DNA from 4 places in the Pelotomaculum isophthalicicum JI genome. Region 4 is predicted to be linked to each of the others. Evidence: riboswitches for the same ligand, from Rfam matches in the RefSeq annotation. Region 4 holds a riboswitch; each other region holds the start of a gene.

Region 1 (7,879 bases), on a different contig from region 4:
GAGAGCCTCCACCAGGAACTGGTTGCGGATGTCGCTCTCAGTAGCGCCCACCGCCATGCGTAGTCCGATCTCCCTCGTTCTCTCCGTCACCGAAACCAGCATGATATTCATGATGCCGATGCCGCCCACCAGCAAGGATATCGCCGCCACACCGGCCAGAAACAAAGTCAGTATGGCGGAGGTGCTTTCAACTGTTTCCAGTAGAGATGCCATGTTGCGCACGTTGAAATCGTCGGAATTAACCCCCGTCAAGCGGTGTCTTTGCCGCAAAAGAGTCTCAATGCTACCCTGGACATAACTCATGCTTTCCTGAGTGTCGGCCTGCACGTTAATCATCCGCACGTACTTTACGCCCAGCATTCTCCTTTGAGCAGTTGTTATAGGTATGTAGATCACGTCGTCCTGGTCCTGGCCGCCCATGGAGGCGCTTTTGGATTTTAGCACACCAACCACGGTAAAGCTCAGTTTGTTAATCCTGACGGTTGTGCCCACCGGGTCCGTGCCGTCGGGATAGAGATTGTCAACCACCGTTTTGCCCAGTACCGCCACCGGGGTGGCTCCCGCCACGTCATCTTCCGTGAAAAAAGAACCCGAAGTGGTCGGCCAGTCCTTGATTAGTTGATATTCCGGCGTGGTCCCGTCAAACTGAGTGGTCCAGGTCTGGCTGGCGTACCCGACAGTGGCGCTTGAACTTAGCTCGGGCGCCACATAGGCCACCTTGTTCAGCCCGGCTATCGCTTCAGCATCTTCAACGGTTAGCGTGTTCACATTTCCCCCGGAACCCCGGACCGCTCCCTGACCGGCCCCGGGAGATACCATCAGCAAATTCGAGCCCATGCTGGAAATCTGGTCCGAGATCTTTTTGCTGGCGCCCTGCCCCACGGAAATCATGATGATTACGGCCGAAACGCCGATAATAATGCCGAGCATCGTCAGGGAAGATCTTAGCTTGTTTGCCTTTATGCCGTTTACCGCCACTTCAAAATTGTTGCCGAGATTCATGCGCCGGCCTCCGTTTCCTTCGGGAAAGCCGCCAGATCCGCAGCGGCGTTCCGTTGGTTTAATACAGGGGCATCTTCCGTAATGCGGCCGTCCCTTAAATTAACCAAGCGACGGCAGTATTGTGAGATGTCTTTTTCATGGGTAACCATGACCACGGTAATGCCTTTTTCAATATTCAATTGCTGTATGATTGAAACTATCTCTATACTCGTTCTTGAGTCCAGTGCTCCGGTGGGTTCGTCCGCCAGGATCAATGAAGGGTTGTTCACCAGGGCGCGGGCGATGGCGACCCTTTGCTGCTGGCCGCCCGACATCTGGTTGGGATAATGGCCGAGGTACTTTGAAAGCCCGACCCAGTTCAGGGCTTCTTTAGCCCTGGCGTCCATTTCATTCTTATTAGTCCCGGCGTAGATCATCGGCAGCTGAATGTTGGCCTGCACGGTCATCCTGCCCAGGAGGTTGAAACCCTGGAATACAAAACCGATTCTCTTGTTGCGGACGGCGGCCAGCCGGTTTTTGTCCAGGCCGGAGACGTTTTCTCCGTCGAGGTAATAGTCGCCTGCCGTTGGTCTGTCCAGGCAGCCGATAATATTCAACAAGGTGCTTTTGCCGGAACCGGAGGAGCCCATGATCGCCACCATTTCTCCTTCGGCGACGGTTAGGTCGATGCCTCTTAAAGCGTTAACCTGGGATTCCCCCATGTCATATGTTTTCCTGATGTTCTCAAGTTTGAGCACTATCTTCTCCTGCACTTGGCATCACCTACAGATAGTTTTTTGTAACTACTAGGAGTCAGTAGTCAGTAGTCAGGAGTCAGAATAAAAGAATGGTTTATTGTCCCCGAAGTATTCTGAATTCTGACTCCTGAATTCTGAATACTTGTATTTGTTATCTTCCCGGCGGCGGTCCTCCCATCATAGGCATACTATTGCTATTACTCTTGCTGTTGCTGTTAGTAGTGGTAGTGGTAGTTGATTCATTCAAAGCGCCAACCACCACCGTTTCACCTTCGTTTAAACCACGCACAACTTCGTAATTTTTTAAGTCCGATAAACCCAATACAACCTGTTTCGGCGCGGGACCACCGGAGTTGTTCATAACAAGCACCACAGTCTGCTGTTCCTGGTAGCTTGTTGTTGAACTTGGGTCCTCAGTGTTATTAATATCCGATTGACTGTTTACTTGCTTATTTCCCGTGGAGCTTGAAACGTTGGTTTGCTTTGTTTTGCTCAAATAACTAGCGGCATAGGTAACAGCGCCTTTGGAAATGGTAAGGGTATTTTCATGCCTTTCAACGATTATGTTAACATTGGCCGGCATCCCTGCTTTAAGCTCTTTATAGTTTTCGTCCGGAATTACATATACTTCATAAAGTTGGACATTGGAAACCGTAGTTGCCTGAGGGGCGATGCTGCTTACTTTCCCGGTAAATGTTTTGTTAGGATAGGAGTTCACTGTGAATTCAACCTTTTGTCCGATAACGGTTTTACCGATGTCGGCTTCGTTAACCTGGGACTTTAACTGCAGCGCTTCCGAGATGACAGTCATGAACCCGCCCCCGCTGGTGCTGTTGTTATTGGCTGAGGCCCGCTGGCCAACCGCGCCGTTAACCTCGCTGACAATGCCGTCGATGGAACAGTACATTTTAGCCCCGGATAGACTGTTTTGAGCCAGTTTTAATTTTGCGTTGCTGCTTTCCACATCAGCGGCGGCCGCTTCGATATCCTCTGCACGATTGCCGGCTTGCAGTGATTTTAAGGACTGTTCAGCTTGTTTCAATTTGCCCTCCGCGCTAATAAGGTCCGAGTTGTACTTGTCAAGATCGGCTTTGGAAATTGCGCCTTCCTGATATAGCTGCTGGTAGCGAGCTAAAGTAGATTTGGCCAGGTCGTAGCTTCCCTGGTTCATTTGTACATCTGCCGCGGCTTTTTCCAAATCTTCCTGAGTGGAGCCATTTTGTTGGAGTTTCAGCTTGGCAGAAGCTCCCTTTAAGCTAGCTGAAGCTTGAATGACATCAGCCTCTAAGTTGTCTGTGGCCTGCTCGGCCAGCAGTTGGCCGGTAGTTACGTGATCTCCGACTTTTACATAAATATTTTTAATTACCTCAGAATTTTCAAAGCTCAGGGAAACCGTGCTCACTGGTTCGATTGTTCCGGTGGCTGAAATGGTGCTGGTGACCGTGCTTTTTTTAACGGTATCAGTCAGGTAATTCTCGGACGTTTTCCCGCGGCTGCTCGTCACAAAATATGCTGTCAGCGTAATTAATACGAGTGCGATAAAACCTAAAAGCAGCTTTTTTCTTTTTATAACCACTGCGAAGTAATTAAATTTATTAAAAAGAGTCTTAGGTTTAGTTTCCAAATGGTTTTCCCCCCCGGGATATTATTTTAAGTATCGCGTTAAACTTAGGCGAAACGTCGTACCTGCGGCGCTAGTACGTAATAGCACCAAATCTCCGCCATGGGCATGAGCCAGCAAACGGCTTATCGTTAAACCGAGGCCCAGCCCGCGGCCTATCGCCTGCCGGGCGCTGCCGCGGTAAAAACGTTCAAAGATAAAAGGTTGATCGGTCGTATCAATGCCTTTTCCGTCGTCCTCTATGTCAAGTATGATCTGTTGATTAAGTTCTTGGAAATTTATATTTATTAAAGTCGCAGCAGCTTTTTTACTATTATCAAATAAATTTATGAACATTTGACGGAGCCTTCCCGCGTCTCCATTGACCCAAACAGGTTCAGCCGGCAGGGCTGGCTCGAACCGGACTTTAGAGAATTCAGGAAGTACACTCAGTTGATGGATCACCTCATTGATCAGGCTTGATAGATTAACAGGCTCCCCTCGTATGGGTGCCGCGCCTGCCTCAAAGGACGAAAAGTCTAATAATTCTTCAACCATCTGTTGTAACCGTTTGGCTTCATTCCATGAAATTTGCAGAAACTCTTCCGCAGCCGCACCGGTTACAATTTTATCGTGTACCGCCTGGATCATCCCACGGATTGAGGTAATGGGTGTGCGCAGTTCGTGGGACACGCCTGCCAGCAGGACGGACCGAAGCTGTTCAAGTTGTTTCAGTTGAGCAGCCATATGGCGAAATGATTCGATTAATTGTTGCAGTTCCCGCTCTTTTACCTCCCGGGGCAAAACCGGGTCATAATTGCCTTCAGCTATGGACTGAGCGGCAGCAGCCACTTCGCGGAGCGGATGGATTAACCTCCGGGATAGAAAATATAGCACCAACCAGCCCGCCAACGTAATAGTAACGGTAAGTAATGCCAGTAAACCATAAGGGCCGCGGATTTGATTATCCACAGGCATGCTGATATAGAGCGCCTTGCAGACTGTTCCGTTTTGGTAAACAGGCACGCCGACACGCAGCCAGGTTTGAGAATCGACATGAACTTGTTCACGGACATTTTTACCGGCGAGGACATTCTGATATGAGGGCGGAACAGCGAACAACGCGGAAGTATCAATAGCCGCATTTTCGTCTTTTTTAATTATTTGAATGTTTCCCGCTGTATCTACAGTATGAACTGCTTCTGGAATGGGCGGCCTCGGTTCGTGGTGGCCCGCTTCCATTTGTTGCTTTCTATTGGAAGAATCGTCTTTTATAATGTCCGCATCCGGAAAGGGTTGCTTTAGTTCGCGGGGGCCTGCCTCCATTTGCCGCAGCTTATTGGAAAACTCGCTTTCTTCCGGCGCTTGACCATTCAAATCAACCAGTTGCTCGGCGCGTAATTCAAGCATGCTATAGATATGTTCGTATGTATCAATCCGGATCCAAATTCCCGCAGCTAAGGCTAGGAGCAAAAGGCAGCCCAGCAATACCAAGACGTAACGGCGTGTCCAGTAGGTCAACATTGATACTGTATTTGGAGTATAATCGTTTTGTTTACTTGACACGCAGTAGATACCCCTTTCCACGGATTGTCGCTATCTCCCCTTCATCCGCCGGCCACTCCTGCAAAGACTGCCGTATGCGTTTGACCGACACGTCCACGGCACGGTCTCCCCCGTCATAATCCATTCCCCAGACGTGGTCCAGCAGCTGATCCCTGGTGAACACCTGGTTTGGGTGGCGAACCAGAAAAGTCAACAACTCCCAATGCCGCGGCGCAAGCGAAATCGGTTTCCCTTTGACGGTAACTTCACGGGAGGTAAAATTTATCACCAGGGTTCCGAATTGGACAAGTTCAGGCTCAACCAAGTGAACCGGCCGCCGCAGCACTGCTTTCACCCGAGCCACTACTTCATCGGGATCAAAGGGCTTTAATATGTAATCATCAGCGCCCTTATCGAACCCATGTAAGCGATCCTCGACAGCGCCGCGCGCTGTCACCATGATTACAGGGCAACTGTTCAGTTGGCGAATTTCATCCAGCACCGTCCACCCGTCTTTCCCGGGCAGCATTAAATCCAAAAGAACCAGTGCGGGATTTACTTCAGAAAACATGGATAATGCTTCTTCCCCGTTTACGGCAACTTGGGTCTGAAAACCCGCATGCTCCAGGTAAGTTTTTAGCAGCAGGGCTATTGAATGATCGTCTTCCACAACCATTACTGTTTGCATAGGCCACCTCTTCATAAAATAATTAGGAAGTTTATTTTTCACCGGTAAAACTTCATGTTTATTTTATTACTTAAATATGTCGGGAAAATGTCGAGAATTATTTTTCTGTCATAAAAGTCAATATTTATCTTTTGCCAAACTTGTATTAATATTGTTGTAAATTTATTCTATAACCGAAATGTGTCGAAAAAATGTCTTAACATCATCAATGGGGATGTTTTACCATGGTTATATGATTCGATAAGTAGTACATTTAATATCAGCTATTCTAGTACCCTTAGAATAAACGCTAGTTTACGTTGGAATGGGGTTTTTGCACAAAAATATAAAAAAAGATATGATCATCAAATAATAGAATAATTCATGCCGAATCTCAGAAAATTTACCGCACTGGGAGCGGGGGAACCAAGTATCTGGGGTGAATCCCGAAATAGTCATAAAAGGTTGGAAAAACGTGACTTGATTTCGGATAGGGTATCTTTTACCGAACCCGTCAGCTAACCTCGCAGGCGCGAAAAGAAAGGGGAAATGTCTGTGTTTAAGAAGCTCTTAGTATGTTCTTTCGTTTTTGCCGTGTCGTTAATTATGTTTGTTAGCCCAAAAGCAGAAGCCGCCACAAATTACAATTTTAGCAACTTTCCAGGTTTAAATTCATTATATGGACAGAATTATAACCCAGTTCAAAGAACGAATCCGACACCTGTTTCAAAGCCGAGTCCAACTCCGGTTTCCACACCATCGTCCGTTTCCACATCAGGGCTGACCGCTGAAGAACAGCAACTGGTTAACCTTGTCAATCAGGAAAGGACAAAAATAAATTTACAGCCGCTCACGGTTGATACGAGACTAGTGAACGTGGCCAGGATGAAATCACAAGATATGATTAACAACAATTACTTCAGTCATCAGTCGCCAACTTATGGTTCTCCGTTTGACATGATGAAATCACAGGGTATAACCTATCGTTACGCTGGAGAAAACATCGCGGGCAACCAATCGGTTCAAGCGGCACATACAGCCCTAATGAACTCTTCCGGACATAGGGCCAATATATTAAATTCCAATTATAAATACATCGGTGTTGGTGTTGTCCACGGCGGGCCTTACGGAGAGATGATTACAGAGGAATTTACCGGTTAAATATAAAAAAACATAACCCGAGTAAGGTAAGACCTATAGTAGATGAAGAAACTTGTCAAAAAAGGACTTTGCGCCCGAACGCGAAGTCCTTTTTTGACAGATAAAGGATTTGAGAATATTAGATATGCGCTATAAAGTTATGTAGTAACAATAAGGCATCGGTTTTCCATATAATAAAATACTATAATAAGTTTGGAGGAGTTCTGATGCCGGAGAAAAATGACAGCGCGGCTACCGTATACGGCCCAATTACTGGTTCTGTTGCCCTAAAAAAGCCCCAAAATAATCCACAGACTCATGTGCATGAGTTTTTGGGCAGTACACAGTGTGCTCAAGAAAATGATGAAAGACATAAACACCGTTTTATTGGAGTGACAAGTGAAGTCATACCTGTAAAACTACCCAACGGACACTTCAGACATATACACGGCATATTAATAAACACAGATTTATTTGAAGGTCACCAACATGAAATAGTGATTGAGACTGGACCTGCAATACCTCTTGATGATGAAAAGCATGTACACTTGATTAAGGGAATCACTAAACTAAATGATGAGCACTCCCATAGTATTTTTTTTGCTACAACGATCGAAACTTATCTTATTGATTCTAGACCATAGAGCTTTAAATAATTCCAGTGCAATAGAGGAGTTGTGCAAAATAGTACGGTTATATTTTTTATGCTCGCAGGCCGCTCTTCTCTCCCCCAGGTACTGCCACCCCGGGGGAAAGAAGAGCGGCTTGCATGTAAACATATTCAGCTTCTTACAGATAACCTAGTGTCTTTTTGGTACCATTTTCAATAATTCAATCGCTTTATAAAGAGCTAAACCTATGGAAAAATATAGATGAGACTGTGAAAGAAATTGGAATTAGCTTCGGTACTGTCATTTGGAAACCGTCTGATTCGAAAACTATTATTAATTTAATAGAAGAAGCCGACCAAAGGATGTATCAGCAGAAAAAAAATAAAAATTACAGCAGACATAATTAAATGTATTGTATTTATCCTTTCCGTTATAAATTACAGTGCAGCAGTTTGCGCCCCCGGAATCCCCGGGGGGCTTTTGTTTAATGACAAATTAAAATTGGGAATAAGCGGGTAAAAAGATAAGGTTGTGTATACTGCCAAATACCACCAGGGACTACAGCGTGTGCATTAAG
Region 2 (7,879 bases), on a different contig from region 4:
AGAACCGGCTGCCGTATCTTCTGAAATAGTAGCCGGTTACTTCTGGAGAGAAGAAGAATTTTGTGATATCCGGGAAATAGGAGAGACATTGGATTACTTTGATGACACGAAAGAGTTTGGCTGTCACGGCTCACGTCCCGCTGCGATTTATGGCACCGGCTATATCTATACGCATCGCGATCCTGTCGAAACCCTGCTACTATGGGAAACTTTAAAGGAAGGTATAGTATATAAAGTTACTGGCTATGCGTTTGAACACCGGCTTAATATCCTGGGGCAGCTTGGATATGACCGAGCGTATTTTTCCCCTTGAACATATAAATTCCTGGCGAAAGATGTGCAAAGAGGAATTAGTGACTGAGCCGACCCTGTATCAAAGGATATTTACTTCTGGAGTTGGCCGGAACTGTTTTATTTAGTCTTAAAATATTTTGATCCGATTAACCTTGGTCTGTATCGTTTTAATCTTCGAATTGTATCATGATAAACTTCTTTGTTTCTTCGATTTCCTATAACTAAAATTAAAACATTTTTCTTTTTAACTATCTTTTCACCCTCTATAACGGGAGGCTCTAAACCATAAACAATTCTTATGCCAATCGAACTAAGTTTCCAATAAAGAGCCGGCCTGCCGTCGCCAGTGTCTTTATCTATACCTAATAAATGCCCAGTACCACCGTCTTCTTTGGGTAATGGATTATTATGTCCTTCCAAAATAGCAGCCAAAATAGTTTCAAGAAGCCCCGTTCTTTCATAAAATTTTAGATCCTTTAAAGCTTCTTTTGAAAACTCAAGGCTCCATTCTCGATTACTAATTAAACTCAAAAGAACTTTAATCGCATTTTTACCCATTATTCTAATAAGCTGCCTTTCTGATTTTGTACAGCGTTAAGCAGCTTATCAGGGTTAATTTTTAGTTCTTCTATAGTTTCAACAAGGTTATATCTTCTTTCGGCGTTATTCCAGCGTTTAAAAGCTTCTTCGAGAAGGGTGCTTTCTTGATATTCTTCTAATGCTTCAATTAAAGTGTTTAATGTGTCTTGAGCTCTTAACATATTTTCAAGGAATAAAAGTGGAACGACAGCTGCGATATTTTGATTATTTTTTGATACTATAAAAATATTTCTTTGATTTTCGTTTTTACTTTCTTCAATTATAGTAATTAACTCGCTTAATTCATTACGTAATTCAGAGACAGATTTTGTATTCGTTCGTAAAATACTCAACCATTCGGAAGCGCGCATTTGAATAGATACTGCTCTGCCTTCTTTAGTAAGGTTAACAATTTCTTGAGGTAAAAAATCAGCCATAGCATTCACCGCCATTTCTCTCCTGTCTATAATAATATAGTATGAGGTTTTGCAAAATTTTATACTTTATTTATATATAAATTTTGTAAATTAATTTTAACAAAATCTTGCCGGGCATTCAAGAATAATTTTTTCTAGAGGTTTGCAGCGATCTGGAACTTGCCGATGTATTTTTTCTTATCCTTTAGATAAATTTCTCGGTAATTTCCATTGCGGTCAACTTCCTGGTATTTCATTCTAATGATTATAAAACGGCCCTTACCACTCGTTGACATGTGGTAAGGGCCAGAAACTTGTTCCTTCGTCTTCAGTTTTCCAGCGTTTTCTTCAGTTCCATAACAGTTTCCCTGGACAGCCCGGTTATCCTGCAAACCACGTCAACGTCCAATCCTTCCCTCAGCGCCGCCTTGGCTGTCTCAACTTTGCCCTCAATCTTACCCTCAATCTTACCTTCGGCTTTACCTTCAGTCCTTGCCTGCCTCTGCATCTCATCAAGGGTCCGCTCGATGTTGGTGATCATTTTTTCCACCTCCCAGGGTTCGGGTTGGTATTCCCTAAAGCTTCGGCGGGCCGTCCAACCGCCCTCGCTGTTGTAAAGAATGGCGGGCACGATGGCCGGCAGCCTGAAGCCCTTACGCTTTCTCTCTTTCTCCGGCGTGTTGTTGTAGGCGTCCCGCCACACCTCGACCATGTACTGCAACAGACGGAATGGCATGGTATGATCCAAGGTCGACTGCAACTCCAGCAGTACGTAGAATATTACGTCGGTACCCCGGATACGCAGTCTGTATACGATATCGGCCTCTTTGTCGCTCATTATATCACAATTACGATCACGGTGACAGTGGGACCGTGGGGTGTCATGCCGCAATAGTAGCCGGTTACTTTTATCTATACGCATCGCGATCCTGTCGAAACCCTTGTACTTTGGGAAACTTTCAAGAAAGTCATGGTATATAAAAGTTGCCGGTCATGCGTTTGAACGTTTAAACACCGGCTTGATATCATGGGGCAGCTTAGACATGACAGAGCGCATTTTTGCCGTTAAACATATGAATTCCTGGTGCAAGATGTGTAAAGATGAGTTGGTGACTGAGCCGACCCTGTATCAGAGGATATATCGAAAATTTTGAGATGTGAGAAAGCGAAAGCCGCGAAGATTGAGGTTCTTTTCTGTCTTATAGGTTAGGGTTTTTATAGGCTGGGGTTTTTGCAAAAGTATTCAGTAGTGTTGCATAAAACTTAATTTTAAAAGTCAACATCAAAAATAATAAAAATTTAGGCCAAGAAAAAAGGCGACAGAATTTTCTGAACAAGGTTTTTCTCACATAATCTAAAAAGGCAACGGCGCCATAAGAGGTAATCCAGTATCCACATTTATACAAATATACTTTATTTAGGGTTACAGGTAATTCAACTCTAAATCATAACTGTCAAGGAATTTGGTATCCCCATACTTAATCTCTGTTAGCAATTGCTCAAATTGCCAGTTGTAATCTTCAGTCTTTCGCCTGCCATAAGAAGTCCTGGTGGGCTGCTTTCGTAAAATCTCTAAAATATTTTCAAAGGGCTTGAACATGTTATCTTTGATCAATTGCTGGATATCCAGTAAAGAATTTTTTACCTTAAGGGTCACCCTGGTTAGTAGCTGTAATAAGCAGAAAGTAATAAGTGCTATCCAAATCTGAGTGTATACCGCATTGAGGCTTTTACCAAAAAACTTTTTTACTTTTAGATGTTGTTTTATCCATTTAAAAAACAGCTCCACCTTCCACCTGAGGCGGTATATCTCAGATACTTCCTGAGTTCTAATGCTAAAGTCATTTGTTAGAATAACAACCGGACTTCCCGTGGTATCCACAGTGTGAATAAGTCGTAACTTATTCCTCATCATTGTTGTATTAAGATCGCCAAGTATCACAATGCTTTCGGTCATATTGGTACCGTCAACCGGCGTATCATCGATGGTGTTAATGATAAAATTGTCTTTGATCCTGGTAACAAAGCGTATTCCGGCTTCGCAATAGTCATCCCATTTCTTGTAATCGACATAGCCCCGGTCAAATACGTATAGTGCGTTAGAATCAATAATTAGTAATTCATCCAGCTGTGATTTATCAGATTTTCTGGCTGTAGTAAGAATAGCTTTATCAGGATAGGCATTATCATTATCTTTATCATAAACAAGGCATTGATGAAGTTTTACACCTGCTTTTGTCTTGCGGTAATCAGCCCATTTATAACTGCTAAGACAGAGGGTGATGGTGCTGGCATCTATTATATGGATGCGTTCCGCAGAAGGGGTGGTGCCAACGGTTTTTTGCATTACGTCCTTGGCCACGTGAGTAAACATTGTCCCCCAAAAATCGCTGTCAATATCACTGAGCCGCCTGGATAGTTGGGAGAAGCTTATGGAATCGAGCTCTAGGTTTTCCTGTAGTTCAACATCGTTTTTTACTTTTTTAGCAAGTGTCCTCAAAGACTCAACTTGGGTAATCTGAGCAAAAACCAGGAGATACAGCAATTTAATCGTAAATAACTTTTTGACATACTCGTCTGAACCGTTTTCTTTAACTAGAGAGTTAAATTTCTTAATCGGAAATTGATTTAGTACTTTATTAAATGTGGATTTAGTGGTATCCTTATCCATGCGTTTTCTCCTTATTTTAGAGACTATGGACAGGATTACCTGCTATGCCTCTATTATAAGGAGTTTTTTTATGAAATGCCATGATATTTATGGAAATTGGTCATTTTTAGAGATATATTTATTGTTTTAAGCTATTTTGAGTATTGACTATTCTTCAATTATTTAATGCAACACTAGTGCTTTTCTATGTATTTCTTCATTTCTAGGACGGTTTTGAATTTTAGAGAGATGGCTATTGCTTTAGCAGTTCCGGTGGCGATAATATCCCGATCTTTATGATAGTCAAGTTTACATGTTCTCCATATACCATCTCGACCCAAACCATAGTAAATAGTCGAACCTTTATCTGATGACATATTGAAATGGGCTAAAAGTTTTTTTATATCACCATGTGAAAATCGTATAGGCATCAGAAACCAATCGCTTTCTTTATTTTCTCCCCATCACCATTGCATCTAAGAAGTTTCAATAGATATAATTGCTTTGATTCAGGCTCAACTTTAGAAAACACATCTAACTTTTCAATGTAAATGGCAAGGAATTCAATTATACTATTGACTAAGTCAACGACTGCTTCTTCAACGGTTTTACCTTCGCCATAAAGATTAATTTCATTTAATGAAACAGTATGAACGCAAAGTTCATCATCATATTCAACTATAGGGTTGAAAGGCAAATTGTCTAAAAGCTTATTTAAGTAAGAAGTCTTGATGTGTGATACTTCTTCGTTTTCACTTGTTGCGTTGTAGGTTATTACTTCAATTCCTTTTAAAGCAATTTTGTTGAGTTCAGAATAATATTTTTTCGTGTCTCTTATATTATACCTTGGTATGGAGTTAGATTGCATTTGCATTTTGTGGCCCCCCTTTCGGAATTCCATTTTAATTCCTCACTTTCATTATATAATAAGTGGTTACTGTGGTCAATGTAGCTACTGTGGTCACCGTGGTTTTTTATATTATATGCAATAACAATTTAAAGTAATCATAAAGTCAGGACATCAGAGGTGAATTATGTAGAGGGAATGGAATCTGATTATTCAAAAATAAAAAACCACCGAAGTGGTCTTGAACCACCGAAGTGGTCTTGCGTTTAATTGGTTGCGGGGAGGGGATTTGAACCCCTGACCTTCGGGTTATGAGCCCGACGAGCTACCAGCTGCTCTACCCCGCGACAGCAAAACTCATTATAGCACTAATACAACATGTAGTGCAAATCCTTATATTGGGAAAAGCGAGCGGAAGTCGTTGGCTTGTCAAGAAAAACCTTCTGGTTACTGTTGGTATTTTTAATTGCTATGTCCAATATCTGTGAGAAAGTATTTGGATTGTTGTTCTTTGTGGTTGGGGCTTTTGGTTTCTGGAAAAATTTCTTCTGAAAATCCTTTGGGAAGATAGGTGTCACTTTGATTTCGTATCCCATAAAACCAACTCCTAAATAGTCTTAATTATTTATACGATGTAGTATTTTATATTTGTAGGGTAATAAGCAAACTGGTAAAAAATAGCGGAGTGAAATAGGAAAAATATCTCAGAAATTTGTAGCAGAGTTATTGAAAACATGCTGGGGAGCTGGACAGATTGAAATTCGGGGATGCTAAGGGTTAGTGTGTGAATTAGTGGAGAATCAGGTATGCCATTAGATTAATTTTGGCGCGTAGCCATAGGTTAACACTTTTATTAACTCCTGCATATTATACAAAAAAAATAATAGGAGTGATATAAATGGCTTTCGGCGTGGATGGTGCTGTTGGAACTGGTTTTGGTAATGTCGGGTTTATTATTTTCCTGATCTTCATCCTGCTCATTTTTGGCGTGGGATGCTTCGGCGGCTGCATTTAGACTGTAAAAACTCAAATTGAAGGCTGTCTTTTATAACCACCGACTTTCATCATACCGGTGGTTATAATTTTGTTAAATGCGTTTACGTTAAAAACCTATATTACCATTTATTGAGTGTTAGTCAAGCATACGGGAAACATGTATAATAATAGGAAAAGGCCGAATCCCTGGGAAAACCCGGGGTACGGGGGACAAGTTCTTTTGGGGTGAATCGGTTTGATTTGCAAATCGTAGGGTGCCCTCTACCCGAACCCGTCAGCTAACCTCGGAGGCCGGAGGAGGGGTTATTATTGATTTTTGTTTTTCGTATCGTTGCGTGTTTTTTGTTGTCGTTTGGGATGTTCGCAGTACCAGCCGCTTCTGACGCCGCTATTCACAGCGTACAACCCGGGGAGAGTCTTTATTCTATCAGCATTGATTATGGTGTCTCATTGAATTCCCTGCTGGAGGCTAATGGAATTCAGGATTCTCTGATTTACCCGGGACAGCAGCTTTACGTTCCGGAAGGTGAATCAAATGGAGGAGACGCTTCCTATACCGTCCAGGCTGGGGATAGTCTTTATCTAATTGGTCAGAGATTTGGTGTGAGCTACCAGGATATTATGCGGTCTAATGGCCTAATTGATACCATCATCTACCCGGATATGGTTCTGGCCATCCCCGGCATACCCGTCAAAACTGCAGCACCCATGCCTCAGGTAAACAGGGGTGGCAACTTCCAGAGACCGTCATCGGCGGATGTTGATCTTTTGGCCCGTTTAATAACAGCCGAGGCTGACGGCGAACCTTATGCCGGGAAAGTGGCGGTTGGCGCTGTGGTGTTGAACCGGCTAAACAGTAATGGCTTCCCAAAATCAATTCAAGATGTTATTTATCAATACGATAACGGTACCTACCAATTCGAACCGGTCATGAACGGATGGATTGACAACCCGGCAAGTGCCCAATCCATACAGGCGGCCAAGGACGCGTTGAGCGGGGTAGACCCGACCAACGGAGCGCTTTATTTCTTTGCTAATTATGCAAAGAATTCATGGCTTTGGTCCAGACCTTTGAGCCGGGTTATCGGTAATCATGTTTTTACTTACTAGATATAAATAGTATATTTCATTTAGAGGGAACCCCTGGGCAATATACCCAGGGGTTATGTATATTTTATGCGCCGCTCCGGCCGTGCATCTAAAAAAGCCAGTGTGGGTAAAATATTAGCCGTGGTATTACTACACCGGAGAGATTGGAAGCTGCTTGTGTTGCATCTAAGCATATTCAGCATGATCCACCCGTTTGAAGTTGTCATACTTGCCACGAACGGATACCGTTATATGCCGGGTATTTTCCCCACAGGCGTGGACAATTACCTGGGTACATATATATCGAATTTCTTCATCATCCCCGCTTCGGCAGTGCTAATATATGCCTATTCGCTTTCCTGGCGTTACATCGTGGGTTTTGCCGCTATTTTTACTTGTATTGACTGGTTATTTGCGGCGCTTGGCATTTACCAGCATTTTTGGTGGAAATCAATTTATACCGGTATTGGGTTGATTATCGTGTATGCCGTTAGCGGATGGCTTTGGAACGGTCTCAAAAAGCGGCGGCAAGTACTCCCGTTCCGGTTTCTCATGATTCTCTTGACGTATTTCTCAATTGAAAGCGCCATTACTTTCGCCGTGAACAGAGGCGGGCAACTCTTTAAATTGCTAATCGCTTACTATGAGCTTAGCGCCCCGGGGAAACTACAGTTAATCTTGGCCAGTTCATATCATCTCATCGTAAGTGTCATAGTAGCGCTTTTTCTTGGCATAAAAATGCCTTTGCGTTATAGAACTCTTGGGGTGGGTATGATCATCGTATTGAACTGGGCAATCGGTCACTTCGGCATATTCGTACCGCAAGTTGGTATTACCTCGCACCACCTAATCCTAGTTCAGATTGTCTCCGTGGCTGTGCTCATATTCTTATTCAAGGCCGCGAAATTAAACTATTTTTTTTCATGAATTTACTTTACCGCGTAAAAAACACAATATCACCAAATTTTGCCCCTGCAACTATACCGACACATTCACACTTGATTTTTA
Region 3 (7,000 bases), on a different contig from region 4:
AATCCGACTGCCCGGTGGCGTCGGCCTTAGCTAGCGGAAGTACCAAGATCCTTAACCTGGTTAAACGGGATTATGAAATACGCTTTTATAAAAACTATGCGGCTGAAAACACCGTGGATTGCGCATTGGCCAAACTTGATTCAGCGGATCTTGTCAAGCCCTCTATCCTGGAGATAGGCGAGATAAAAGGAATAGCTGATATTAAACCCGGTCAGAAGGTGCAAAAGAGCGGCAGGACTACCGGTCTGACTAGTGGTGTGGTTAAATCCATCGGCACTACGCTGCAAGTGGAAATGAAAGATGACGAAAAAGTCTGGTTTTCCGACCAGGTAGTGACTGATATGGCTTCACAACCGGGAGACAGCGGGTCAATAATTTTGAATCAAAACCATAAAGTTGTGGGTTTGCTGTTTGCCGGATCGGATAAGCTGACCATATTTAACCGGATCAGCAATATAGTGGAGCGGCTTGGCATAGAGTTCGTTTAACTTTCCCCGTAAATTATTGATTTTTGCTGATCCACCTCACCTTTGTTTCAGCCGGGCCATATATTGATTACCGGGGAGGCTTATCTTATGGTACTGAAAGCAGTTGTGTCCGGTGATGTAGCGCTGGCTTTTTTAGGTGAAGATATCCCGGCAATCGGTCCGAGTTTTAACAACAGAGAAGACGCCATGAAAGCGGCTCAACAATATCTTGAAAAGATTAACGAGTTATCGGGGCAGGACCAGAACTCGCCGTTTCAAATTGTCCTGAACAAACAGGCGGACGGCCGGTATTCACTCGTAGTGGATAGCTCACAGCAAATGGTGAGCACCTTGAATAACCTTGATGAATTGCTCGTGAAACGGTTTCGTAAAGGTTTGAAAAAAAAGTTATTTATCTTAACCTGTTTTGTAACGGGTGCTGATGGGCTGGAATGTTTGGTTCTTACTGAAGGTCTAGGGGCGGTATTTTACGCCCCTAATGCCATGGGTACATATTAGGGTATAATCTCTTGGAAGGGCAGGAGACATGGGCGAAGAAAAAAAAGGGAAAAATGAGCAATGTTGGACCCATGGTCGGCAGAAAGATCTTGGTTATCATTTAGGATACAACTTGGGCTTTGAGTCAGGGTTTGAAAAAGGATATACCGAAGGAAGCGCATTAGGTTACAACAATGGGTTTTTAGCGGCACTGAGACTTAGTGAAGGGTCTGGCGCCGAAGAGTCTCCAGGCGCCGACCCACCGTACGGCAGGGTTTACCAGGTAATCCGAAAACTTGTCGATAGCGGTCAGCTAAGTATTTTTCTGTCCGGTTGCGCGGCCAGGGAAGCGGAAACTTTGTTTAAGTTATTATTAGTAGATGTTCATGTAGTAACCAAGGCCCTGGACAACTGCCGTTAGCTTTTATTTTTTGCCGGATCTTAGCAATCAACCCTAATTTGGAGTCTATCTGACAACACCGCAGAATAATCCCATAAAAGTAAACATTACGATAGCTGGTCTTTAATTGCCCGTTTTGCCATGAGACCCCATTCGCTTATATATTAAACTTGTACAAGCTCTTTTCATAAAGAGCTTCTTTAACAGCCGTCTTTTGGCGGACGTCAGACGTCAGACGTTAAGTCAATGCCAATTAAATACAAGCAGCCGAATCCCAAAAAATCAGGGTACGGGGGAACCGGTTTATGGGGTGAATCCCGGTAAAGTCATTAGCTAAGACCCAGGCACCGGTATTATTGTATAATAATGCCATGTCCTTTATCTTGTGACTCGAATGGGTAGGGTTTTGTCTTTTACCGAACCCGTCAGCTAACCCCGGAGGCTCAAAAGAAAGGAGTAACTTTATGCGGTTTTCCAAAAACCTGAAGTTCGGTTTGATTGCTACCTTGTTCCTTCTTGCGCTGGCTTTCTCGATTGGGGCGGCGGCTCCGGCGCCGGCTGACGCCAGCCTTTCCTGCACAGCTGATGAGCAGTCTATGGCTGACCTGATAAATCAGGCGCGCCATGACGCGAATAAAGCCTCGCTGGTTGTCGACCCTGTTCTGTCAAATCTGGCCCGGATTAAGGCCCAGGATATTGCTTCGAACGGCTATTTCAGCCATAACTCGCCAATGTATGGATCTACCTGTGATATGTTGAGGGCGGCCGGTGTGCAGTATAGCAGCGCCGGGGAAAGCCTATGCAAGGCTATGACTGTTAACTCGGCATTTCAGGGACTAAGCGCCGGCGGCAGCCGTTCGAGCATACTCAGCTCATCTTATGACCGGGTTGGCGTTGGAATAATCACAAAAAACAACTATAAAACTATCGTCCTGTTGTTTACAGGCGGTCAAAAAGTGATTACACCGACACCAACACCGACGCCGACGCCAACGCCAACGCCAACACCGACACCGACACCGACACCGACGCCAACACCAACACCCACGCCGACACCCGTAAGCGGTTTAAATGCCGACGAGCAGCGGATGTTCGATTTGGTGAATCAGGAAAGGAGCAAGGCAGGCCTGCAACCACTGCAAATCGATCTGACCCTGGTCAAGTTGGCAAGAATGAAGGGGCAGGATATGATTGATAAAAATTATTTTGACCATACGTCACCAACTTACGGTTCTCCCTTCGATATGATGAAAACATACGGGGTGCAGTATCGCTACGCCGGGGAAAACCTAGCCGGGGCTCCAACCGTTGATTCTGCGCATACCAATCTGATGAACTCGTCCGGACACCGGGCAAACATATTAAATTCAAATTATACTAAAGTGGGCATTGGTGTTGTCAGCGGCGGCCCATACGGGAAAATGTTCGTGCAGATGTTTATCGGTTGATTAACGGTATAGCATAAAAATTGAAGAACTGATCGAGATATAAACAATATAAAAAATATTTATTATGTTAAAATAAGGAAGAGGACCCAGGTCCTCTTTTTTTTTTCGTTTTTTGCAGGCGGACTACCTTTATTGCACATTTTCGTATGTTTCTCTCATATATTAGTATAGAAAAATTTTGAAAGGAGGAAACCATCATGGCTGGAACCGAAATGCTTAAGGTCAATTTGGTCCAGGGTGAAAATAGAGTTCAGACCGTGGTTAGAGGTCAGATTGAAGTTCCTGAAACAAAGCCGAGCGTGGAAAAGATTTTATCAAAAGAAACAACTGCCAAAGTTAGAGACATCAGCATTGTCCCGGACAAGATTATCATTAATGGGACCCTGACTGTACAAGTGATGTATGTCGCCTTTGAACCTGATCAATCAGTTCACTCGATGCACGGCGATGTCAATTTTACGACCTTTGTCGATGTGCCAGGCGCCGAGCCCGGGATGGATTATGTTGTCGATTTTACTGTGGAGGATGTGAGTTTGACTCCAAGTAAAACCAACGCTTGTGCATTTGATGTGGCCGCTGTGCTCAGCACTTTTGCAAAAATAATGGATGTTGAAGAAATGGAAGTGCTCACGACCACTCCGGCCGGGAATGTCGCTCTGGAAACCCAGGATATCACTGTCGAACACATGATTGGTGAGAAGGAAACCAAGCAAATTATTGTCAGCGATACGTTCGAAGTGCCAGAAGAAAAACCGGGCGTGGAAAAAGTTCTGAATACCAAAGCGGAAGTAGAAATTACTGATAAACGGGTCCTTGCCGGCAAAGTGATTGTGGACGGTGAGGTAAGACTTGAAGTTTTGTATGTGTCCTTGACCCCGGGGCAATCCGTTCATGACCTGCACCAAGTCATCAAATTCAGTGACTTTGTGGAAGTTCCTGAAGCCCAGCATGGCATGAACGTTCATGTGCGGGCGGAAGTGGAAAGCGCCGAAATTTCGACGGTAACTTGTCCGAGGTTAACAGCGGATGTCATCGTCAAGCTGACCGTCTTTGTTTCCGAAACCAGGACGCTAAAAAATGTTCCTACCAAATTACAAAATGAGGCGGGCTATGACAAGGTAAAACTGAAGATTGACCGGGAAATCGGCGCAGGAGAAACTCAAGTGGTTCTCAGGGAAACAACTGAAGTTCCTGAAACAAAACCCGCCGTCATGAAAGTGCTGGAGTCAAGGGTAGATAAGGTAAAAGCTACGGAAACAGATATACAAAAGGGTAGAGTGTTGATCAGAGGTCATGCCGATGTGGAAGTGGTTTATGTCAGCACAAAACCCGACCAGGCTGTCCACGCGCTGCACCAGCGTTTGAATTTCCGCACGTTTGTGACAGTGCCCGGCGCAGAACATGGTATGAGAGCCAAAGTTAAAATCAGTCCGGAATATGTAAGTGTGGATCAGCAAGGGTGTGATTTACACACGGAAGCTGTTTTAAAAGTCAAGGCGACAGTGACCGATCTGTCCCAACTGCACGTTTATGTGCCCGCCGTCACACCGACTCCCACGCCTATTACCTGTGTGCCAACTGATTATACTGTTCTGGCGGGTGACACACTCAGTAAAATTGCCGCGGCGCATGGAACGACGGTGGCCCTGATCCTGGCTGAAAACCCGCAGATTACCAACCCGGATGTCCTCAGCGTCGGACAGGTGATTAAGATTCCGTGCGCGCCAATGGGTTAATAATTTTTGTTGAATGCAATTAAAAAATAATTAAGGAGGTCTAAAAGAATGCCTGAACAATTCTACTACACGGAAGTTCAGCCGGTGAAATGCATTGAAATAAGAGTGCCGTTAGTTATTGCGTCTGTAGATGTGGAAGTGGTTGTCGACAACATTGCCACCTTGCCCGAATTGGTCCACAATTGCGACAGAATTAAAGCTCATGTTCGCGATCTGACCGGCACACCGGTGTTTGTTGAAGAAGCCCATCATCATCATGACGACCATTTCCACCATGATGAAGAATTCGTTATGGTGCATCACGACAGCATGCACCCGTTTAGGGATTTGTTTCTTAAGAAAATCGTTGTCAACGGCACTCTGCACAAGAAAATATTCTATGTAAATAAAAATAACGAAGTCAAATTCGTGACTGAGGATCTGCCGTTTTCCAAGCTGGTTGAACTGGCTGAACCTGTGAAGGTTCACCACAAGCATGATGTTACTATTACGTTCCGTCATGTTGATGTTGATGTGAACTTTGAAATTCATCGCGGCTGCCGGGTCCACCAGACTTCTGTCATTCAGGCTACCGCCAGGGTTACGGAAGACCGCAAAATCTATGTGCAGACCTGCCCGTCACCGGAAGAGGCTCCCGTCGGCAACCTGCTTAGGGACGGCGGCCTCGAAGCCTGGGCCAGCCCCTATTCCCCGGTCTTTTGGGGCGCGAGCAATGTATCCCAGACCACTACGGCTCATTCCGGGTCATTCGCGGCGGAGATCGGCCTGCTGAATACGGCGCTGCCTGGTGCTTTATTCCAGATGATCAGCAAAAAAATCGTTGGCGAACGCCAGTACCGCCTCACCTTCTGGGTCAGGGAAGATGTGCTCGGCGCGACCAGCGCTTTCTCCTTAACCGCTGAAGTAGTATTCTATGATCAATTCGGCACTCAGATCGGCATCGGCACGCAAACGCTGCCCAGCACCGGTATACCGGACAATGCCTACACCCAGGTCCAGTTTACCACACCGGCAGTAGATTCAAGCGTTGATTCAATCATGGTCCGCTTCACCTTTACCCCAAGCACTGGGAACACCAACACTGTCAAAATTGACGATGTTATGCTGGAATGCATGCGCAAGCACTATTAATCCCGGGATGAAAATAGAAAAAGCTGTTGTAAAACAGCTTTTTTTTTGCCTTTAATAAACTTTTTTAGCGCCGGGCGAATATATTTAATAATGAGTTGCAGCGGCCATGACGCTGTGTATGGAAAGGGGAAAAGAATCGAATGATGAATAATATGGGCGCGATAGTTGCCGAGATGCAAAAGTTGCAGCAGGAGCTTAAAAACAAAACCGTGGAAATCAGTGAGGGTGAAGGATTGTTCAGCATTGTGATGGACGGCCAGCAGCAGGTGCTGAATGTTAAATTCGGCCCGGGCGCTCTGAAACCTGGTAATGCCGAGGCACTGGAAATAATGGTGGCGAGTGCGTTCAATAGAGCTACCGCCGAATCAAAAAGTTTGTTTAAAAACGAAATCGCCAAGTTGACCGGTGGGATGAGTATTCCCAATATACCCGGATTGTTTTAACAATATCATACATTTAACCGGGGAGGTGATTTGATTGGCTGAAGATGCCAAAGGAACTGCCATGTTGGAAGAAGCGGTCGCGAGGGTGCTGGAACTGCAGTCAAAGTATGGGATGGACCAGGAAACAATGTTGATTTATATGTGTTCGGTAAACCTCACCAGTATCTTGAGTCTGATCGGGAACCGTTATCACGGCAGTTCCAGCGGATACATACAGTCTCCGGTCACGGCGCCGGCGACAGTTCCGGCGCCTGCGCCGGTCAGTACTACCGGGACGGCTCCGTCACTAAATGACCTGATAGGTATGTTGGCAGGCTTGCTGGGCAACCAAGGCGGTACCGGCGGGCAGGGATTCAACCCTGCCGCGTTAATGAACCTTTTGGGATGTCTTGGCGGCGGTAAGGAGGGGCAAGGACTGAATCCAGCTATGCTGACGAGCCTGCTTTGCGCCCTCGGGGGGCAGAATATGGATTTGAGCAACCTTATGAACATGATGGCCGGGTTAATGGGAACAGGCGCGAAGAATAACACCAAGTCAGACTCATCAAAAGATACGCCGGCTGCAGCCAATGACGCGTCAAACGCAGCCGGAACAGCGAAAAATGACCGGAGCGGCGAAAAACAAGCCGTCCGGGAAGTGCCGAAAATTATGAAGTGGGATAGCCTGGATAACCGCAAAAGAGTGCAAAGCAAATAGGTTGTAAGGGAACTTTTGATCGTTTGTCGCCGCTTGGAGGTGGCTCGTGCCGCCTGGAAGCGGTTTGTTTTTTCTGTAATCATAAAAAAAACGGGCTTGAAATAATAACAGCCCGGTGGGGAGAGTTCCGGTTTAAAAAGAAGCCGCCTTAGTTCAGGCAAAAGGATGCATGACTATACC
Region 4 (7,879 bases):
TGACTATTAGCCAGTTGCTGAGCGGAAGAAGCAAGTTCCTCTATCGTGGCTGAAGTCTGTTGCGTTGAAGATGCTACCGCTTGGGCTATATTTGCCGCCTCGTCCTTGCTCTTTAAACCGAGACCGAGGAATATGGCGCCAATTACATTGCCTTTTTTATCTTTCAGGGGTATGCTTCTGGATTTGAAAGATACGCCATAAACCTCTTTATCTAATACTACCTCAGTAACCTTGCCCGTATTTATGGCCTTATACATACCGCCACCCTCGGGAATTGGCTTTCCGGCCAAGTCACCTAAGTCTATTTCATGACTTGGGAGATAATAGATATATTTCTCCTTGTCCGATATTCCAATCATGCAGTCGATTGGGAGCATTCCTTGGATTATTGGAGCAATTTTAACTAATGATTCCAGGACGTTATCTTCTGATAACAACATTTTCTGCCACCACACCTTTTTATATGCTTTTATTAGTCCTCTTAACATTACATAATACTACAAAATAAAACATAATACGACAAATTTATTTATAGATAAAGGTGAGCCTCATGAACAAGAAATTCAATACCGTTAAGCTGTTTTTTAAAGTCCGATCTCGGGGACGCCGGAAGGAAGCGGAGGAAGGCGTTTGATCCAATGAATAATTGTGAGTAATAATGGTGGTAACTGTTTCCACAGATTATCATATTATAAAATGAGGTGATAACCTGTGTTGTATGCAAGTAGATACCTGCGTATCATGGATCCTTTAATGGAGGGACCCGATGTCCAGTATGTGCAAAAGCGGCTAAAAGAGCTGGGTTTTTATACGGGTCCGGCTAACGGCGTATATAGTCCGGAAACCCGGGATGCTGTTATCAGGGCACAGCAAAATTTTGGCTTAACCGCGGACGGTGTTGTTGGCCCGGACACGTATAATGCTCTTGGGCTTAGTCCGAAGGACGATGTTACAGTTGCGCCTGAATATGTTATTATTATCGATACCCGTACATTACAGTTATCTTTGCGCCAGTTTGGGCGAGAAATAGGGGTTTTCCCGGTGGCTGTAGGTACTCCTAACACCCCTACGCCCCTGGGGGACTGGAAGATTATACAAAAGACTAAAAACCCGGGCGGTCCCTTCGGGGTGCGGTGGATGAGATTAAACTGTCCATGGGGAGGCTACGGCATTCACGGTACTGATAACGAGGCCTCTATTGGTAGTGCCGCCAGTCATGGGTGTATCCGCATGAGGAATGACGACATTACCCGAATATATGAACTTGTACCGCTTGGAACCAGGGTAAAAATAACAGGTGATGCTTTTACGGGAAGGCTTCTGCGTATAGGCGTGGAACCTGGTTCAGATGTATTGCGTGTCCAGCAAATTTTGCAAATGCTTGGCTATTATCGCGGCGATCTGGACGGTTTTTACGGTCCGGCTACGGAATCGGCTGTAGTTCAATTTCAGCGGGCTCAAGGACTGAGTCCAGACGGAATCGTTGGTCCCCTGACCTATGATCGGCTGCAACTGGCGAATGATTTGGTACTTGGAGATAGAAGACCATAAAATAATATGGGTATTCAGAAAACAGGCTTTTTTATTAAACCCCGCGCGCCATTGAGCAGGGTTGCGAAGGGGAGAGTAAAGCCAACAGATTGTGATTACTCGCTATTTATAGTTTTAGATGAGGCAATGAATTATTGCATAAAATTGTTAGTTCACATGTTTATCGCCTATTTCATATTATGTAGAAAATAAAATCGGGAGCAATCTATAGGGCTGAATATCCAACTGAAGAAGCATGTGGCACAGGTTGGTTGGTTTTGGAGAAAACACAAATAGTAGGATATCTTTGTAACCACCGGTTTTAAAATGTGTCGGTGGTTATAAATTTTTGATTTATGGCTACGGCTTGAAGTTGTAATTTAACGGTATAAAACTACCTTCGGAGGTAATTGACATGGTCCGATCCGCTTTCCGGGAACTTGTTGTCGGAGTCGATGCAAAAGTTCCACTTCATAATGGCAACTGGGTTACTTCAATTAATATGGATAATGCCGCTACCACACCGCCATTTGTCCAGGCTTTGCAAGAAATTATCCAGTTTGCGCCTATGTATTCTTCTGTTCATCGAGGGGCAGGATATAAGTCCAGGCTTTCAACTGAATTATATGAAAATTCAAGATTGGCAATAGCGAACTTTGTTAAGGCGGACCTTAATCATGACACTGTAATTTTCTTAAGGAATACGACTGAAGCAATAAATAAATTATCTTATCGACTTTGTGATGACACTAAGAAAAGTGTAATTTTGTCTACATGTATGGAACACCATTCTAATGATCTTCCCTGGAGAAATAAGCATCATGTTGATTATATAGAAATAGATAATGATGGAAGACTATGCCTTGATGATTTAGTCAATAAATTGAAAAAATATAAGCGCTCTGTAAAATTAGTAGCAGTCACCGGAGCTTCGAATGTCACAGGATATGTCAATCCCATTTATGAAATAGCGGAAATAGCCCATCAGTATAATGCAAAAATATTCGTAGACGGAGCTCAACTAGTTCCACACGCTCAAATTGACATGAAACCTTTCAATTCACCCCGGCATATTGATTACCTGGCATTTTCCGGCCATAAGATGTATGCGCCGTTTGGAACAGGGGTATTGATCGGCCCTAAAGAAACTTTTATGAATGGCGCCCCAGAATATACCGGAGGTGGTACTGTACGGACTGTTACCCATACTAACGTGGTATGGGACGATCCACCTAATAAAGAAGAAGCAGGTACGCCAAATTTAATGGGAGTGCTCAGTTTGCAAGCCGCGGTTAAAACATTGAGTATGATAGGTATGCAGAATATCAGTAATTATGAATTAGGGTTATGGAAAAACACTATAGATAACTTTAAAAATATACCCGGTCTACAGCTCTATAGTGATACAAATCCCGACAAACCCCGGATAGGAATCATTTCCTTTAATCTCGAAGGGATTCATCATACTTTGGTAGCTGACATCCTGGCAGGAGAAACCGGTATAGCAGTCCGTAGCGGGTGCTTTTGCGCACAGCCATATGTCCGGGAACTATTAAAGATTTCCGAAAAAAAAGAATCATGTATAAGAGAGCATCGCACCCACAGCCGTCCGCTCAGCCGTCCTCTTAACCGCCCGGGTATGATCAGGGTTAGTTTTGGGTTGTACAATGACTTTGATGAAATTAGTGTTTTAGTTCAAGCGCTTCATCACATAGTAAACAATAAAGAACGTTATATCCAAAAATACATGGCTATATAAAAGGGCATAACCCATTACAACCACCGTTCTAATGTGTTTGTAATGGGTTATTAATGTAACATATTAATTTTCTAAAACATAAGTTGTTTTAAAGTTTTTTTCTCCGGGAGAGTGATCATTAAATGCCTTTTGAACAATTAGGCGGTTTCTGTGAGATAATATTTTTTGGGGTTTTCGCTTTTTTGGCAATAACTATAGGCAAATTGCCAAATAATTTTACCCAGTTGTTAGCCTTGTTTATAGTAATAATTATTACCTGGCTGGTAATCCAATAATAACAAAGCCCCCACCTTGGGCAGTGGGGGAACAGGCGGCGGAACATTGGGAAAATAGTTTCCTTGATTATACTGCTTTCACATTATCAAATACTTCTTGGACACATTTCCGGCATACTATTTTACCTTGATAACTCTGGACATCTATGGTGGTGCCGCAAAAAGTACAAGTTGGCTCGTATTTCCTTAATATTATCTTGTCGAATTCAGTATAAATCTCTATTGGGTTCTTCTCGTCAATACCCATGATGCGCCTGATTTCTGCGGGAATAACCACTCTTCCGAGGTCGTCTATTTTTCTGACCAGGCCCGTTGCTTTCAATATTACATTCCTCCCCTTTTTTCGACAAAATATTACATTGATATTATACCAGATGATACCATTGAAAGTAAATACTTCTGAAATAATTGTTTAAAAATTATTCAGTTAACAATATGTCCCTAATATTTGCTAACCTTGTATTATAGGGTATATTTGTAAACTTGCTTCATGTGTGAATTTGTAGTATTCTTCAAGGGATCACCACAACTGGTAAAGGCCGGTGATTAGTAACGAATAAAATACGGGGTGATTCTTTTGAAATTTTTCGTTAATATCGATGGCGGCAGCCGCGGCAACCCGGGGAATGCGGCTGCGGCAATGGTTATTACTAACGAGGCGGGTCAGGTCCTTGCCACAAAAAGCAAGTTCCTTGGGAATAAGTTAACCAATAATTATGCTGAGTGGAGCGCTTTGGAAGGGGCGGTAGCAGCGCTGGTTCATTTGGCCCGCCAGCATGGAAACATCGAAGCTGAAGTGAGGTCAGACAGTGAATTAATAGTACGCCAGTTTAATCGTAAATATAAAATTAAGGCCCCTGAACTATATGAGATTGCCAGGCGCGTATGGGAAAATCTTGCCGATAATCCCAATCTCAAAGTTACCTTGAGCTATGTGCCAAGAGAGGAAAATAAGCTGGCTGACGCGGCGGTCAACCGTGAACTTGATAATTACCGTTTATAGTATAAAATTTTGTTTAAATAAGGGAGAAATAAATTTTGCTTGGCAACAGAATAGAAGGGAAGTATTTGAGCTGTCTAGAATTAATTATATACATTAAAATAAGGAGGCGCCTATATGGAAATTTTTAAAAAGGTTAGTGAGAGCGCCAAGACGCTAACTGAAGGGGCTAAAACAATAAGTAAAAAATCAAGTGACCTTGTGGGTGCGGCTAAGTTAAAGTTTGAGATAAGCAAGTTGGAAAAGGAGATGGAAAACAACATATCAGCTCTGGGTAAACTGGTTTATCTGCAATATAAAGGCGAGCGAGAACTTGATGATGAGGTGGAACGTCTTCTTGTAAGCACAAAAGCGCTGGAGGATGATATCGCTGAATATGAAGCGCAGATGGCAAAACTTATGCCGAAACCGGTGATATGTTCCAAGTGCCAGACGGAACTGCCCGCCGCCGCTAAATTTTGCTTTATTTGCGGTACTAAGGTTATTTCAGAATAACCCAACCGAGTCAACCAATAGCAATTGTGGGGAAAAAATTAAATGTTCAAAAATAAACATTTTAATGCTATTTTAACAAAATTCCTACTAATAATTACAATATTTGGATTAATTATGCCGGTAATGGGTAACATCACTACCTTGACGGCTGTGATCGCAGCAATGGTTTTGACTTTGGCGGCCTATTTTATTGCCGATTTGATAGTTTTACCGCAGTATGGGAATCGCTTGGCAGTTTTATCTGATGTTGTTATAACCGTGGTAGTTGCCTGGGAAGTGGTACGGTCAGTGGAAAAAGTCTATCTTCCAGTCCCTGGTCTGATAATTATTGCCGTGTTAGTTGGGCTTGGTGAATGGTACTACCATGTTCGTTATCTGGCCAGGTTGATATATAAAGGGAAAATTAAACCTTAATAGGATAATAGAATGTCAATATTTGTGATATGGCCAGGCATTCTAATGACTGATATAATTGTTAAATAAAGCCGAATCCCCGATATATTACGGGGTACGGGGGACAAAATTTTTTGGGGTGAATCCGGATTAACCGCGAGCGGTTATAAAGGTAGGGTGCCCTCTACCCGAACCCTTCAGCTAACCCCGAAGGCGGAGGAGGGATTTTATTGATTTTTGTTTTTCGTCTCTTGGTAGGTTTTTTATTATTGTTGGGGGTGTATGCAGTACCGGCTATCGCTGATGCCGCTGTTCACGATGTTTTGCCCGGGGAAAGTCTTTATTCTATCAGTTTGGATTACGGTATCTCGTTAGATTCCCTGAAGGAAGCCAATGGAATCCAGGACTCTCTTATTTACCCGGGGCAGCAGCTTAATATCCCGGAAAGCAACTATAGTGGTGAAGGCTCTTATTACACCGTCAGGGAGGGAGACAGCCTTTATTCGATTAGCCAGATGTTTGGTGTGGGCTATCAGAATATTATGCAGGCCAATGGCCTGAGAGACACCATGATCTACGCGGGCATGGTTCTGGCAATTCCCGGGGCTGGCGCTACTGTGAAAAAATCTGTTTCCGGGGTGAGCCGGGGAAGCAATTTCCGGAGGCCGTCACTCGCTGATGTTGACCTTTTGGCCCGTTTAATTACGGCTGAGGCGGACGGTGAACCGTATGCGGGGAAGGTGGCGGTTGGCGCTGTTGTTTTGAACCGGTTAAACAGCGATTGTTTTCCAAAATCTATTGAAGATGTTATCTATCAATACAATGATGGTACCTACCAGTTCGAGCCGGTCATGAACGGATGGATCGACAACCCCGCAAGTTTTCAATCCATCCAGGCGGCAAAGGATGCGTTGAGCGGGGTGGACCCGACCAACGGGGCGCTTTATTTCTTTGCCGGAAATAAGGTCAATAATAACTGGCTGTGGTCCAGACCTGTGAGCACGGTTATTGGAAATGTTGTTTTTACTTATTAATAGCTGTTTTTTAACTGCTTAGTACAATTACAGCGAACACCCATACCAACTAAAGTCCGGTTAGCCGGGCTTTATTTTTACTAAGGAATTGTGGATGGTGACACAATTGACAATCTGCGATAATTTGACATATACTGATCCCACCACTGATAAAATAAGCCCACAATTGAACGGGGGATATTAATGCGAGTCGGGGTAGATATTGACGGCGTTTTGGCAGACAGCCTGCCTTTATGGGTTCGGGAACTTAATCGTTATTTTAATAAAAACAAGCAGGTTGAAGAGATTCATCTGTATAATATTATTCAGACTTTTGAGATCACAGCAACTGAATTAAAAGCGTTTATTGAACAAAAGGGCCGGTTTTTAATGTCCGCCGCCTGCCCTGTAAAAGGCGCCGCGCATTATCTGAGTATGATCAAAAAATATCATCATATTTGTATCGTTACGGCTCGAAGAGAAGCGTATAAACAGGAAACACAGGCTTGGCTGCGGCGGCATGGTATGCTTTACGATGAGTTAGTGCTCCTCGGAAGTTACAAGAAAGATGAAACTTGCCTGGAAAAAGGGCTGGATGTAATGGTAGAGGACACGCTTGAGGTTGGCCTGGAGTTAAGCGCGGCGGGAATACCGGTCATATTGATGGACGCTCCATACAACCGGGGGAATTTACCGGGACTAATTTACCGCAAACACTCATGGTTTGAAATATACAGGGCTCTGGTGATAGAATCACAGCAGTTGATGACTTCGTGTAATAATAAATTTGATCTGACAGATTGCAAGTGATTTGATATTTTAACGTTGTAAGTACAAGTGACGGGAGGTTTTTCCGTTGAGCGAAATGTCTGACGCAATCAGACTGTATTACCGCGGGGAAATATTTGAGTCTGAAAAAATATTAAAATCAATTATAAAGGAAGATCCTGAAAATATTAACGCCTTAGTCAGGTATGCTACCGTCCTGGAGGAACTTGGGAAGGATGAAAAGGCCGGGGAGATCTACCTGAGGCTTGCCGCCCTCTATCAGAAAGAGACTTGCTATGAGGAATGTCTGGGAGTATTGGAAAAAGCTTCGTCCAAACTCCCGCAGGCTGAACTGGCGCCGTTAAAGGGTACATGCCTTTATCGTTTGGGCCGTTATGAGGATGCCTTAAGTTGTTTTACGGCCTCTACTAAAACAATCCAAAATTTATTTTATACCGGTAAGATTTATTTTGCTTTAAATCAATATGACAACGCATTAAAAATATTCCGTGAAATAATGTCCTTGGCAAACAACAACAACGATACTTTTCAGGCCTTTTATTGGGTGGGAAAATCTTTGTATGCTTCAGGAAACTTCAGTGAAGCGATTTCATGCTTTGAGAGTTATCTTTCCATTTATCAAGGT

Evidence for each region. Region 4 has a riboswitch for cyclic di-AMP ahead of L7E55_RS00810 (LysM peptidoglycan-binding domain-containing protein). Riboswitches for the same ligand answer to the same signal wherever they lie in the genome.
Region 1: it holds a riboswitch for cyclic di-AMP, as region 4 does, so the genes downstream of both, L7E55_RS17595 (CAP domain-containing protein) here and L7E55_RS00810 (LysM peptidoglycan-binding domain-containing protein) in region 4, are expected to answer to the same signal.
Region 2: it holds a riboswitch for cyclic di-AMP, as region 4 does, so the genes downstream of both, L7E55_RS14705 (cell wall hydrolase) here and L7E55_RS00810 (LysM peptidoglycan-binding domain-containing protein) in region 4, are expected to answer to the same signal.
Region 3: it holds a riboswitch for cyclic di-AMP, as region 4 does, so the genes downstream of both, L7E55_RS01705 (CAP domain-containing protein) here and L7E55_RS00810 (LysM peptidoglycan-binding domain-containing protein) in region 4, are expected to answer to the same signal.

The regions. Positions count from the first base shown of each region.
Region 1 covers NZ_JAKOAV010000020.1:62,952-70,830, reverse strand. Annotated here, with positions in the region: gene L7E55_RS11285 (ABC transporter permease) at 1-1,002, opposite strand, end outside; gene L7E55_RS11280 (ABC transporter ATP-binding protein) at 999-1,703, opposite strand; gene L7E55_RS11275 (HlyD family secretion protein) at 1,891-3,363, opposite strand; gene L7E55_RS11270 (HAMP domain-containing sensor histidine kinase) at 3,385-4,905, opposite strand; gene L7E55_RS11265 (response regulator transcription factor) at 4,895-5,572, opposite strand; cyclic di-AMP (ydaO/yuaA leader) riboswitch at 5,927-6,100, shown strand; gene L7E55_RS17595 (CAP domain-containing protein) at 6,107-6,712, shown strand; gene L7E55_RS11255 (YmaF family protein) at 6,919-7,335, shown strand; gene L7E55_RS17745 (diguanylate cyclase domain-containing protein) at 7,503-7,709, shown strand.
Region 2 covers NZ_JAKOAV010000035.1:6,338-14,216, reverse strand. Annotated here, with positions in the region: gene L7E55_RS14745 (hypothetical protein) at 1-313, shown strand, start outside; gene L7E55_RS14740 (hypothetical protein) at 412-852, opposite strand; gene L7E55_RS14735 (hypothetical protein) at 852-1,319, opposite strand; gene L7E55_RS14730 (Rpn family recombination-promoting nuclease/putative transposase) at 1,618-2,127, opposite strand; gene L7E55_RS14725 (IS4 family transposase) at 2,713-3,960, opposite strand; gene L7E55_RS14720 (hypothetical protein) at 4,370-4,813, opposite strand; tRNA gene L7E55_RS14715 (tRNA-Met) at 5,058-5,133, opposite strand; gene L7E55_RS14710 (hypothetical protein) at 5,155-5,382, opposite strand; cyclic di-AMP (ydaO/yuaA leader) riboswitch at 5,949-6,089, shown strand; gene L7E55_RS14705 (cell wall hydrolase) at 6,092-6,892, shown strand; gene L7E55_RS14700 (hypothetical protein) at 6,959-7,798, shown strand; gene L7E55_RS14695 (damage-control phosphatase ARMT1 family protein) at 7,806-7,879, opposite strand, start outside.
Region 3 covers NZ_JAKOAV010000002.1:82,409-89,408, reverse strand. Annotated here, with positions in the region: gene L7E55_RS01720 (trypsin-like serine protease) at 1-488, shown strand, start outside; gene L7E55_RS01715 (hypothetical protein) at 576-986, shown strand; gene L7E55_RS01710 (FliH/SctL family protein) at 1,015-1,386, shown strand; cyclic di-AMP (ydaO/yuaA leader) riboswitch at 1,621-1,824, shown strand; gene L7E55_RS01705 (CAP domain-containing protein) at 1,830-2,813, shown strand; gene L7E55_RS01700 (DUF3794 and LysM peptidoglycan-binding domain-containing protein) at 3,011-4,549, shown strand; gene L7E55_RS01695 (DUF3794 domain-containing protein) at 4,598-5,680, shown strand; partial or broken gene L7E55_RS01690 (YbaB/EbfC family nucleoid-associated protein) at 5,812-6,123, shown strand; gene L7E55_RS01685 (hypothetical protein) at 6,158-6,820, shown strand; gene L7E55_RS01680 (hypothetical protein) at 6,994-7,000, opposite strand, start outside.
Region 4 covers NZ_JAKOAV010000001.1:167,531-175,409, forward strand. Annotated here, with positions in the region: gene L7E55_RS00775 (methyl-accepting chemotaxis protein) at 1-440, opposite strand, end outside; gene L7E55_RS00780 (L,D-transpeptidase family protein) at 712-1,551, shown strand; gene L7E55_RS00785 (aminotransferase class V-fold PLP-dependent enzyme) at 1,946-3,289, shown strand; gene L7E55_RS00790 (AbrB/MazE/SpoVT family DNA-binding domain-containing protein) at 3,632-3,886, opposite strand; gene L7E55_RS00795 (ribonuclease HI family protein) at 4,142-4,567, shown strand; gene L7E55_RS00800 (zinc ribbon domain-containing protein) at 4,682-5,059, shown strand; gene L7E55_RS00805 (DUF2512 family protein) at 5,102-5,473, shown strand; cyclic di-AMP (ydaO/yuaA leader) riboswitch at 5,533-5,683, shown strand; gene L7E55_RS00810 (LysM peptidoglycan-binding domain-containing protein) at 5,683-6,486, shown strand; gene L7E55_RS00815 (5' nucleotidase, NT5C type) at 6,670-7,275, shown strand; gene L7E55_RS00820 (tetratricopeptide repeat protein) at 7,331-7,879, shown strand, end outside.